DNA from 3 places in the Oceanobacillus sp. M60 genome. Region 1 is predicted to be linked to each of the others. Evidence: riboswitches for the same ligand, from Rfam matches in the RefSeq annotation. Region 1 holds a riboswitch; each other region holds the start of a gene.
What was found. A riboswitch is a leader RNA that binds a small molecule or an ion and turns the genes downstream of it on or off. The one in region 1 is predicted to bind S-adenosylmethionine.

Region 2: another riboswitch for S-adenosylmethionine. It lies ahead of ACW0TQ_RS18340 (5-methyltetrahydropteroyltriglutamate--homocysteine S-methyltransferase); the one in region 1 lies ahead of ACW0TQ_RS11545 (O-acetylhomoserine aminocarboxypropyltransferase/cysteine synthase family protein).
Region 3: another riboswitch for S-adenosylmethionine. It lies ahead of ACW0TQ_RS02115 (homocysteine S-methyltransferase family protein); the one in region 1 lies ahead of ACW0TQ_RS11545 (O-acetylhomoserine aminocarboxypropyltransferase/cysteine synthase family protein).

Annotation. Positions count from the first base shown of each region.
Region 1 is NZ_JBSSNH010000004.1:174,553-178,833, forward strand. It holds gene megL (methionine gamma-lyase) at 1-797, opposite strand, end outside; gene rarD (EamA family transporter RarD) at 1,047-1,958, shown strand; SAM riboswitch class I at 2,155-2,253, shown strand; gene ACW0TQ_RS11545 (O-acetylhomoserine aminocarboxypropyltransferase/cysteine synthase family protein) at 2,347-4,005, shown strand.
Region 2 is NZ_JBSSNH010000007.1:322,655-326,935, reverse strand. It holds gene ACW0TQ_RS18345 (MDR family MFS transporter) at 1-1,276, shown strand, start outside; SAM riboswitch class I at 2,173-2,275, shown strand; gene ACW0TQ_RS18340 (5-methyltetrahydropteroyltriglutamate--homocysteine S-methyltransferase) at 2,371-3,486, shown strand; gene ACW0TQ_RS18335 (GNAT family N-acetyltransferase) at 3,978-4,281, shown strand, end outside.
Region 3 is NZ_JBSSNH010000001.1:416,032-420,312, forward strand. It holds gene ACW0TQ_RS02105 (5-methyltetrahydropteroyltriglutamate--homocysteine S-methyltransferase) at 1-950, opposite strand, end outside; gene ACW0TQ_RS02110 (cyclase family protein) at 986-1,735, opposite strand; gene ACW0TQ_RS02115 (homocysteine S-methyltransferase family protein) at 1,762-2,814, opposite strand; SAM riboswitch class I at 2,932-3,032, opposite strand; gene ACW0TQ_RS02120 (hypothetical protein) at 3,427-3,729, shown strand; gene ACW0TQ_RS02125 (YitT family protein) at 4,008-4,281, opposite strand, start outside.

The sequences.
Region 1 (4,281 bases):
TGTTTATCCATTCGGAGCGGCAATGTCTTCATTCCGCGAACAACCAGCCAGGCATCAAACGGCGAAAGCACACCGCCAATATCCTTTTGCGTCGTTGCTGCGATTTGCTCCATTAATTCGTTATTTCCTGCGGCGATGCCCGCAATCACATCACCATGACCGCTTAAATATTTTGTCGCGCTATGCACTACCACATCTGCCCCCAATTCCAACGGACGCTGCAGGTACGGTGTAGAAAATGTATTATCCACCACAACTAAAATATTATGCCGCTTAGCAATATCAATCACTAATTTCAAATCAATTACTTCCATTGTCGGGTTAATCGGCGTCTCAATATAAAATACCTTTGTTTCTGGCCTGATTTTTCCCTCTATACTTTCCGCATCTGTCATAGCTATATAATCTGTCTGGATATTATATTTTTTATCCATCATCGACAACAGTCCAAAGGTACAGCCGTATAGTCCGGACGAGCAAATAATATGGTCATTTGCTTTGGTGAGTGCAATCAAAACGGCAGATATGGCAGCCATCCCCGAGGCAAATGCCAGTCCTTTTTCAGCCTTTTCCAATGCGGCCAGCTTTTGTTCCAGTATTTGCACGGTCGGATTACTGACACGCGTATAGACATGTCCTTCTTCCTCTCCGGCAAAACGTGCCTCCCCCTGCTCCGCTGTGTCAAAGGTAAATGTAGATGTTTGAAAAATGGGCGGTGTTAAACTGCCAAGCAGCTCTTTGGAATCGTACCCTTCGTGAATCATTGCTGTTTCCATATGTTTAAACTTTTTGCTCATTTATATTCTCCCCGATCCTGATAAAGGTAATAATTCAGATAAGTCTCTCTCTTTATGATAAAGTATTCCTGTGCTGTTGGAAATGTTTCCGGCTCAAAAAAATATCTAATATTTCGTACAAAGAAAACAAAGCTCCCGCTCCATGAAGCTTCGTTTTACGGAATACATTATTTAAAAGTTATTGCTTCCTGCCTCATAAAGTTTTAATATTGGTTTTAGTTTAATTTTTTCAGAAGGCAGGAATGGATAATGGAGGATAAATCTTTACAACAGGGAGCGGTTATTACCTTTGCTGCTTATTTATTATGGGGAATCTTTCCAATCTATTGGAAGTTTCTTGAACATGTTCCAGCTGGCGAAGTACTAGCCCACCGGATTGTCTGGAGCTTAATTTTCATGATTTTTTTAGTACTGGTGACAGGTAATTGGCGTGAACTGATTGAAACGGTCCACGAGCTGAAAAAAGATAAAAAGAAAACCATCGCTATCATTACAGCTTCCATCGTTATATCTATTAACTGGTTTCTATTTATTTTTTCGGTTCAGCATGGACATGTGCTGCAGGCCAGCTTAGGGTACTATATCAATCCTTTGATCAGCATTTTATTAGCGGTATTTGTATTGAAAGAAAAGACAACGAAAGGACAGGTCTTATCGTTCATCCTTGCCGGTATCGGCGTACTTTATTTAACACTGAGCTATGGTGTGTTCCCTTGGATTTCGCTGTTATTGGCCATCACCTTTGGCTTTTATGGATTGATTAAAAAAACACTCCATCTGCATGCAATGTATGGACTTACTATTGAAACACTTGTAGTGGCTCCGATTGCTCTATTGTATTTACTATTTGTTCCGTCAGAAGGATCTTTTACTTTTTCTCCTTTGTTTACATCGGACAATCTTTTACTTATAGGCGCGGGGGGTGTTACAGCAATACCTTTACTGCTGTTTGCTGCAGGGGCCAAACGGATTCCATTGGCAATGGTTGGCTTTTTACAATATGTGGCACCGACAATTATGTTCTTTCTGGGGGTATTTCTATATAATGAAACCTTTACGGTACATCATATGATTACCTTTGCTTTGATTTGGGCTGCACTTATTATCTATATGGCCAGTATTTACCGGGATGCACCGCGGAGAAAAAGAAGAAAGGCATAGTTTTCAGCCAGTAACGGCCCGGTTCGTCCAAAGGCCTTTAGGTCATACTTTTGTGATAATTCCTTCAGTAAGGATGAAAGAAATCCCCGCTGAAGGAAGATTCACTTTATTTCATCTATTAATCCCTAGTAAAACACTTGACTTTTAACCTGTAAAACTATATACTCGCAAGTAATTTCAAAATATTTAGCAGAATCTCTTATGAAGAGCGGCGGAGGGAATAGGCCCTGTGAAGCCCGGCAACTTGAACATTCAGGTGCTCCATCCTACAGATATATCATCTGAAAGATAAGAGAGGGTTCTAAGTCAGTTATCAGAGCTCTCTTCATTATAGAAGAGAGCTTTTTTCAGGTAAAAGAGTGTTTTCAATAAAAAGGGAGGAAATACAATGTCAAACTATCCAGTACAGCAAGACGAAACGATTTTGTTACACGGGGGGCAGGTTCCAGACCCGACAACCGGAGCACGTGCTGTTCCAATCTATCAAACAACCTCTTATGTTTTTCGTGATACAGAGCATGCACAAAACTTATTTGGATTAGCAGAGCCAGGTAATATCTATACTCGAATTATGAATCCGACGGTAGATACATTTGAGCAGCGGATTGCACAATTAGAAGACGGAGTCGGTGCTTTAGGTCTAGCTTCCGGGATGGCAGCTATTACGATGGCGATTTTAAATATCACCCGTGCCGGTGATGAGATTATCGCGGACAGCAATCTATATGGCGGGACGTATAACTTATTTGCCAACACGCTCCCCCGTTATGGAATCAATGTAAAATTTGTAGATGGAACTGACCCGGATGCTATTGAGGCTGCAATTACAGATAAAACAAAAGCAATTTTTGGAGAAATCATCACTAATCCAAGTTTATATGTTTTTGATGTCGAAACGGTGGCTGATATTGCTCATAATCATCGCATTCCTTTAATTATTGATAATACATTTGCCCCTTATTTTGCCAAGCCGTTAACCTGGGGTGCGGATATTGTGGTTCACTCCGCCACGAAATGGATTGGCGGACATGGCACAACCATCGGCGGTGTCGTTGTCGACAGCGGCAGATTTGATTGGAATAATGATAAATTCCCTGATTTTATCGAGCCGGATGAGAGCTATAATGGCTTAAAATATGCGGATTTAGGTCCTGCTGCATTCATTACCAAGCTGCGCGTCCAATTATTACGTGACATCGGACCTGCGCTTAGTCCGCAAAATGCCTTTTTATTACTGCAAGGCCTGGAAACTTTACACTTACGCATCAGGAAGCATAGCGAAAATGCAGAAAAAATAGCAGCTTACCTGGAAAATCACCCTGCTGTAGAATGGATCAACTACCCGGGGCTGGAATCACATCCCTCCCATCAGCTTGCTAAAAAATACTTAAAGGGCGGTTTTGGGTCAGTTATTACATTTGGTATTGAAGGCGGACGAGAAGCAGGCCGTACTCTAATCGATAATGTGCAGCTCTGGTCTCATGTCGCCAATGTGGGGGATGCCAAATCGCTTATTATCCACCCTGCTTCTACAACCCATCAGCAATTGACAGATGAGGACTTGGCAAAAAGCGGTACAACGGAAGAATTGGTCCGTTTATCCATTGGTTTAGAGTCATTTGACGATATTGTAGCTGACTTGGATCAAGCCATTGATAAAGCAACAGGAAAATCACAGGGCAATCAAAAATCAGCCGAGGAAATAGCAGTGCAAAATTTACTTCAATCCCCATTTGACCGCAGCGAAGGTGTCCGCAAAAAGCGGATTATTACTGTCGGCATCGCGGACGAAGAAATTGTTCCTCTCTATAAATTAGGCTATGAGGTAATTCCTGCGGCAGATATCGATGAAGTGACAACAGATATATTAACAGGAGCTGATGCAATATGGCTGCAGGAAGGTAAACAGACACCAGAAGAAAACGCAGCTTATCAGGGCACGATTTTATTCACAGCTTCTGCTCCTGAAGTATCATCTGAAGTGTTTATTCTTTCGACCGTTCAGCCGGCGCAATTTGCTCTTGAATTACGCAGCTCCGGACGTTAAATACAAAAATAACATCCTTCCCCGCCTTTCTTTTATAGAACATTTCCATGTTTTATTGTTAAGAAAGGCGGGTAATTTTATCATGGAGAAAAACAACACTCCCACTGATTGATGTTTCGTTTTATGTTATACTATAATGTGGTTACGTCTTCTAGCTTAAAAATTAGAAGGCGTTTTTCATTTAATCTGTTTAGTATTGATTATCCTTGATTAAAATAAGACTATAAGAAGACGCATATATTCTATGAAACTTTACCAATCCATTTTGCAAATACA
Region 2 (4,281 bases), on a different contig from region 1:
TTTGAATTTAAGTGAGAGTACAGCGCAATGGCTACAGTCGGTTTTTATGCTCGTAAATGGGATAATGATTCCAGTTACGGCTTTTTTAATTGATAAATTCACAACACGTAAATTATTTATGACTGCAATGGGATTGTTCACTATCGGCACGTTTATTGCAGCAATTTCACCAAACTTTTCATTGTTATTGGTTGGGCGGATTTTGCAGGCTTCAGGGGCCGGCATTATGATGCCGCTGATGCAGACGATATTATTCCTGACCTTTCCTGTTCATAGAAGAGGTACAGCAATGGGACTGTTTGGACTAGTTATTGCATTCGCGCCGGCGATTGGCCCGAGTCTCTCAGGCTGGCTCGTGGATCAGTTCCCATGGCGCAGTGTATTCTATGTTGTACTGCCGATTGCTATTTTAGATATGATAGCGGCTTACTTCTTATTGAAAAACGTAACAGAGCTGAAGAAACCGAAATTGGATATTTTATCGGTCATCCTTTCTACAGTCGGCTTCGGTGCAATTCTATACGGTTTCAGTGTCGCCGGCGACGCAGGGTGGCTCAGTCTTCAGGTCATTCTTACGATTGTTATCGGCAGCATTTCTCTCTATTGGTTTATTACCAGACAGTTGAACTTGAAAGAACCGCTTCTTGAATTCCGGGTATTCAAACACAGCACATTCACGTTAGCAACGGCGCTTGGAATGCTGGTCTTCGCTGCGATGATTGGGACAAATGTTATTTTGCCGTTATATATGCAGAATATGGTTGGCTTCTCGGCGCTTGAATCTGGGCTTGTCTTGTTGCCCGGTGCGATTATAATGGGATTCTCCAACCCGATTACCGGTTATCTTTTTGATAGATTCGGAGGAAAATGGCTTGCTCGAGGCGGCTTGTTACTGCTAGCCTTGACAACTTTTGCATTCACGAATTTATCTGCGGATACAAGCTTCAACTATCTGGCAACCATGAATGCCATTCGCATGATTTCGATTGCCATGGTAATGATGCCTATGACAACCATGGCATTGAACCAGCTGCCTAACGAATTGATTCCGCACGGGACAGCAATGAATAATACATTCCGCCAAGTAGCTGGCTCGGTTGGTACAGCAGTGCTTGTAACAATCATGTCCACTGCAGCTATACCAGGTGAGGATATCAATGGTATTATTCATGGTGTGAATGTTTCCTTTATCGTAGCAGCAATTATTGCTATCGTTGGATTTATTCTTTCTTTTAAATTAAAAGAAGAGATAAAACCGGGAAATCGTGTCAGCTAAGGCTCTAATATCAAGCTAAATAAAGTACCAGGCATTGTAACAATTTATCATTGTTAGATGTCTGGTACTTTTTTGATGTAGAACGGGGGAACGAAATTGTGTATTTCATCCCTTAAAGAAGTCTTAGTAAAAGATATGTGTAAATATAGTGGTAAAATAAAGATATATATTAAAAAACTTCAAAGAATGATAACAATGAAATTATCATATAGCAATATAAGACAGTTATTAAGATTTATAAGTGCTTTTTGAAAGTTAATACGATTTGGCGTTAAAAACGTGTTATAGCATATGGAGGGCTCTAACCATTGTGAATAAGAAACAAATAGATTGCGACCTTTATTGCCAATCTGCTTATTGCTGGTCTGCTAATAGCTAGTATTACGGCTATTGTCGTCAATCCAATGTTGATAACACATGGATTATCTAATATTTTAGCAGGCTGGAAACTTATCGAAATACAATTTTTTGATACTGTTTTTATGAATTTTCTTTACTTCGGCGGGTTTCTGTTTCTGTCTTATGTGTTGGGGATGCTGTTTGATTTGTTATACATGTTAATCCTTGAAGCAGCGAAAATAAAGCAGACAAAGGAAGTAATGCTTTTGAGTTATGTGGCTCAATGGTTCCTTAGTGTTTGTTTTTATAAATTTTTTATTGAGTCCTTATTTACGAGGAATAGTGTATCGTGGGAAGGAGCAGCTATTTTATTTTTCTGCTTGTATTTGGCTGCTTTTGTGATTAGTGAAGATTATAAAATTTTTTCCGATAAAAAAAGTTAACGTAATCTTGATTTAAAATCAATTGCAGCAAGGTTCCTATATTTTGGGATTCTCCTTGACGAATTCATTGCTTCCATGTAAAGTAAACTGTGATTATTCGTATAATTCCATATATTCTTATCGAGAAAGGTGGAGGGACTGGCCCGCTGAAGCCTTAGCAGCAGACGTTGATTTGTACTGTGCTAATTCCAGAAGCATTTTTGCTTGAAGATAAAAAGAGATTTTATCATATCGAACCTCTTCTATTTTCGGAAGGGGTTTTTTTAATGGAATATAGAATGAATATAGCAGATAAAGAGGAAGGGGTATTCGATGGCAATATCAGCAGAGACAAAAAATACACGGGCTCCATTCAGAGCAGATCATGTAGGGAGTTTTCTTCGTCCTCAGCGTTTAAAAGAGGCGCGTGCACAAAAGGCAAAAGGGGAAATCAGCTCAGAACAATTGCGTCAAATGGAAGATGAGGAAATTATCAAACTGGTAGAACAGCAGAAAGAAGCAGGACTTCAATCCGTGACGGATGGGGAGTTTCGCCGTGCCTGGTGGCATTTTGATTTTCTGGAAGGCTTAGATGGCGTGGAAGGCTATAGCGCGGAACAAGGCTTGCAATTCACTGGTGTGGAAACGAAAAAAAGAGGCATTAAGGTAACCGGTAAAATTGGTTTTAGTAATCATTATATGATTGAGCATTATAAATTCCTGCATGGTATTGCTGGAGATGCGGTTGCAAAATTTGCGATTCCGAGCCCGAACATGCTCTTTTTCCGGGCGGAGTTTGAAGAAGGAATTTATGAAAATGATGAAGCCATTATTGATGACCTGGTTGCTGCTTATCAAGGGGTGATTCAGGCATTATACGATGAAGGCTGCCGCTACTTACAGCTGGATGATACGTCCTGGGCAACCTTTTTCTCAGAGAAGGGCAGAAATTCGTTGATTGAAAAAGGAAGAAATCCAGAGAAAACAGCTGAATTATGTGCGAGAGCAATCAATGAATCGATTGCGAACAGACCAGATGATATGCTGGTAACAATGCATATTTGCCGGGGAAATTTCCAATCTACCTATATGTCAAGCGGCGGTTACGAGGCGGTGTCAGAAACGATTTTTGGCGGCCTACAGGTGGATGGTCTTTTCCTGGAGTTTGATGATGACCGCTCGGGCGGATTTGAACCCTTGCGTCATGTGAACCGTGATGATTTATTTATTGTGCTGGGTCTTATCACGTCTAAGTTCAGCGAGCTGGAAGATCCGGAAGCTGTTAAAGAAAGAATTACAGAAGCGGCGGGCTATGTACCGTTGAATCAGCTTTGCCTGAGTCCTCAATGCGGGTTTGCTTCTACAGAGGAAGGAAATTTATTGAGTGAGGAACAGCAATGGGAAAAAATCCGGCATGTTGTGCGAATTGCTGAAGATGTGTGGAAATAAGGGATATGAGAAAAAGGAGATTTGGAGAGGTGGGCTTTCCAAATCTCCTTTTTGTCGAACTTTTTTGAATACGTACTATGAATCATTTAGAGAAGATTGTTTTGAATGAAAATACTTTTGAGCTAATAAACCAGTATTGAAAACGGAAGCTAAGGTGATGAACAAAAATAAATTTGCCATTATGTCACTGATTTGATAAGTAAAATTAAAAAGTAAGTAAGTGTTTATGATGAATAATATTGAAACAACTGACGAAAGGATGAATTGATTTTTAAACGATTTGAACAAAAAAACGCTCCTCTCTTTGTCAACCTAATTTAAATCAAGGTTAACATACGGGCGTGAAAAATTATTCAAACAAAGAAAGAAATCATTATAATTTTTTGATATATTAGTAATAACAATAAGAATATTCAGCTGTTTTATCATGGTAAATAAAAGAATTTATACGAATGATAGTACATCGTTTCAAATAAAAGGGAGAATGTAGAATGGAAATTCGCAGTTTACAAAGTTCGGATTATGATGTCCTGATTCCGCAGATAAACGACTGGTGGGGCGGGCGTGATATGGCAGGAATGCTGCCTAAATTATTTTTTCAACATTTTAAGAATACCAGCTTTATCGCAGAAGAAGATGACGAGATAATAGGTTTTTTAATTGGATTTTTATCTCAAGATCAGTCAGATGAAGCATATATTCATTTTGTCGGTGTACACCCGGATTACAGGAAGAAAGACATTGGAAAAACACTTTATGAGAAATTTTTCACCAAAGTTAAAATGGCTGATCGGA
Region 3 (4,281 bases), on a different contig from region 1:
ATTCTTGCTTTAATATTTGCTTTATCTTCTAATTCCCCATGCTTTGAAGTAAATACACCCAATACTACACGCGGTCCGCCATTTGGAATGTAATCCAGCGGTTCAAAACCGCCAGAGCGGTCATCATCATATTCCAAGAAGAAACCATCTACTTTTTCTTTGGCAAATAAAGTAGGGGCTATTTTTGCATAGCTTCCTTCAAATGCCCATTTCGAACGATAATTTCCACGACAAAGATGCGTGGTAATCGTCAAATCTTCTGGTTTGTCTTCCAACACGCTGTTTAGTACATACAGTGCCAAGTCAATAAAATACTGACGGTCCTTTCCATCTTCCGTTGTCGGGAAATTCTCTACATTTAACCCCGCAATATACACATCATCCAGCTGAAGGTAGCGGCATCCCGCATCATAAAAAGCTTTGATTGCATCACGATAGGTTTGGATGACATCCTCTGCATATTCTGCAATACTTGGATAAACCTCGGGATTTACAATTCCTTTCCCAAATAATTGATTCGGACTTGGAATCGTTTGTTTGGCAATCGCACGGTCTCCGACGATTTCTTTGAATTCCACAAACTCCTTAACATGCGGGTGATCCGGATTAAAGGAAACCTTTCCTGTGACACGCACATTATAGCGTTCTGTTTCTTCTCCAACAAATTGAAATCCTGTATCCGGCACATATCCTTCCACACCGTTTAGATGCTCTTGAAAATCCGTATGCCAAAAGCGGCGTCTGAATTCCCCGTCCGTAACAGCGCTTAAGCCGACTTCAATCTGCTTATCTACGATACGTTTGATTTCTTCTGTTTCAATCTGATGAAGATCCGCTTTGGAAATAGCTCCTTCTTGAAAGTTCTTTCTAGCTTGATGAATCCGTTCCGGCCGCAATAAACTTCCGACATGGTCTGCACGAAATGGTGCTTTCACTGCTGTTTTTGTCATGTTATTCCTTCTCCCTTTTTGGTAGATAGTATTTATTATGGCAAAATGGCAAACGATCGAACTGGAAAACCGCTTGCTTTTTCAGGCTTGGGACTAATATTGAAAATCACAGCTCCTTTTGCCGGCAATTGATCCAGATTCGTCAGCAGCTCTACTTGAAAAGTATCCTGCTCTAATACATAATACTCGCCGATCAATGAACCATTTTTTCTGGCATCCACAGCCGCATCCGTGTCAAACGTTTCATGACCCACTGCTTTAATCTGTCTTTCTTCAAATAAGAACTTCAGAGCATCGAGCCCCCATCCGGGTAAATGACTGTCTCCATTCTCATCCTTATTCTCAAATGCACCTTTATCCGGCCAGCGCTTGCTCCAATCTGTCCGTAACGCGACAAATGTACCCGCTTCAACCTTTCCATGCACCTCTTCAAAAGCTAAAATGTCCTCCACCGTTAAAATATAATTATGGTTTTCTCCGGCTGCTTCTGATTTATCAATCACAACGATTGGGAGGACAACTTCTTTTAAATCCAGCTCCTCTAAATAGCGCTGATCACGAACAAAATGAATAGGTGCATCAATATGTGTGCCATATTGTCCGGAAACACTGAACTGCTGTGCGAAAAACCCGTCATCATGCGTATATAATGTTTCAAACTCGGCATCTTTAAATGCGGCAAAATGCGGCGAATTAGGACCGAATGTATGTGTTAAATCTACCCATGTTTTTGATTTTAGTGTTTCTAACGCGTGTAAGATTTCATTTTCTTTGGTAACTGTCATGATAAGCCGCCTCCCAATATATTGTTTTACGCTTTTGTTTTGTAATCTGTGATATGATCCTGCAATGTTTCATCTTCACCAAATAAAAAGTGTTTATGCATATCTGGAGAATAAATTGAATTAATTGTTTCGATGCCGACAGCTTCCGCAACCGCACGCAGCATTGCCGGTGAAGCTCCACAGCATAAACCGATATAATTCACGCCGATGCTATGTGCTTGTTTCGCCCATTCTGCCAGCTCATAGCGGTTATGATATAGCGGATCCAGAGAAGTCGGGAAGGTTGTTTCCGTTGGTAAATGACAGCTGCACCCTCCATCCGGCAAGTTAAAGAAGGTTGGATTCTCTTCTGTTGTCCGGTATGGAATCGGCAGTGCTCCAACATACCCGTCTACTTTGTCACGAATCTTTTCTAAATACGGCTGCATCGTGTCCGGCCCCCGGAAACAGTTCATCCCAACAACCAAGGCGCCGTTATCCTCTAAAATCTTACATGACTCTTCCACTGTGTAACCATCACGTAAAATGTTTTCACCCATTAATCCCAAGGTAATAACTGCCGGTAAATCATATTTTTTAATTTCCTCTAAAGCAATCAATGCTTCTTCATGGTAATAAAAAGTTTCTCCGTTAATATAGTCAACATCCTCATCCTTACACCATGAAACCATTTCATTAAACATCGCTCTGACTTTATCCTTGGATTCCTGATCTTCCGGATTAAAAATATTGGTGTTCGATATATTTCCTGCAACCAGAGCTTCCTCTGTCGGATGTTCCTTTGCTACTTCCTTCGCTAATTTAATAGCATTTCTATTTAGAGGCTCTAATAAGTCCTCTTTACCGATAATGCGCATTTTTTCTCGGTGTGCGTTGTATGTAAAGGCAAGCACTACATCGGAACCTGCTTTCATGTAATCACGATAAACTGCCTTTAGCGTTTCCGGGTTATCCAGCGCTACTTCGGGTACAAAGGAGCCCGCCTGCAAATACCCTCTGCGCTCCAATTCAAATAAATATCCTTCCCCTGCAATAACTGTTCCTTGCTTTAATCGCTCTTCCAAACTTCTTTTCGCCATCGTTCCATTCCTCCTGTAAGCTTTTAATTATTTGGTTCGCTGCGGATAAGTCGATATAGACACGAAAAAACCTCTTCTTTCAGAAAGAAGAGGTTTTGAGTACGATATCAATGTCTCTTCTTATCTGCTAGCTAACGCTACTGGAATTGGCACAGTTCTTTTATAAGTCTGTTGCCGAGGCTTCGAAGGGCCAGTCCCTCCACCTCTCTGGATAAGAAAATGTATTGCTATTTATTTGTTGTAGATAACTATATATCTATTTGAATTCCATGTCAATAAGAAATTTTAAAAATATTTCAGCGGTTTTTGAATCGGTTTGAATGAATCTTGTAAATATCTCATATCATAGAGAGAAGTTCCAAACACGCACGGCTTTATATCTCTAAGCAGATGTTTAAATTCCGTAAAAAAAAGGAATGTTAATTTCATGGAGAAAAATTCATAAAATGTTCAAAAAGTATAGACACACCCGAAAAATAAGCATATAATACAAATTAATTCTAAAACATGTAGACATTATATTGAATTTATTCTTCATTATTGGTATAATTAATTCTTTCGCTTTAAGAAATCGAATCAAAAAATATATTTATCATACGGAAGGGGGCGTAGATGTTGAATAGATATTTGATGATTGCTTTAATGATTATCCTTTTGCCAATGACACAATTATTCCCAGGTGTACATCACAGCTACGTTCTCACCGATCATGAAATACTGATTGATTCCCAATCGTCACCTGATTTAGGCGTTGGCGGAAATGACCAGCAAGATAAATCATTTATAGCAAGTCCAGGTTTAGTCATTACCTTATTCTTATTAGGCAGTCTCTGTTTATTCACTACGATTGTGCGGGTCAACCGTACGAAACAGCTGCTGACACCTGTTTTCTATCAATCCAATTTCGTGGTTTAAGCCTCTTTTAATAAAAAAATTAAAAATTAAAAGAGGAGGCAAAAACTATGATGATTTTCAGATTAATTGTTATTGGGTTCTTTTCACTGACTGCATTGTCCGTTTTCACTTATCAAGGTGTTGAGGTATTTCATGCAGTTGCGGATATATTCAGAGCAAAATCATAAGCTATCGTGTACCCCTTCGTACAATAAGCTTTTTCACCCTATACTAATCAAAAGGCAGCCAATGAAATGGATTCATTGGCTGCCTTTTTTGATTTAAGAGAAGTCGATGCTTTATTTAAAATTACCGCCGCGTACTTCTGACACATCATAGACAGTTACAAATGAAGTGGCATCGATATCTTGAATCGTTTCTTTCATTTTACTTTCTTCCAGTCGTGTAATCACACATTTAATTTGTTTAAATTCCTTTTTGGAGTAGCCGCCTTCTACATGCTGTAATGTACAGGCACGTCCCAGCCGGTCGCCAATTTCTTTCATCATCTCATCTGCATGCTCGGTAATGATATAAACTGCTTTTGTACTGCTTAATCCTTCTTCAATAATA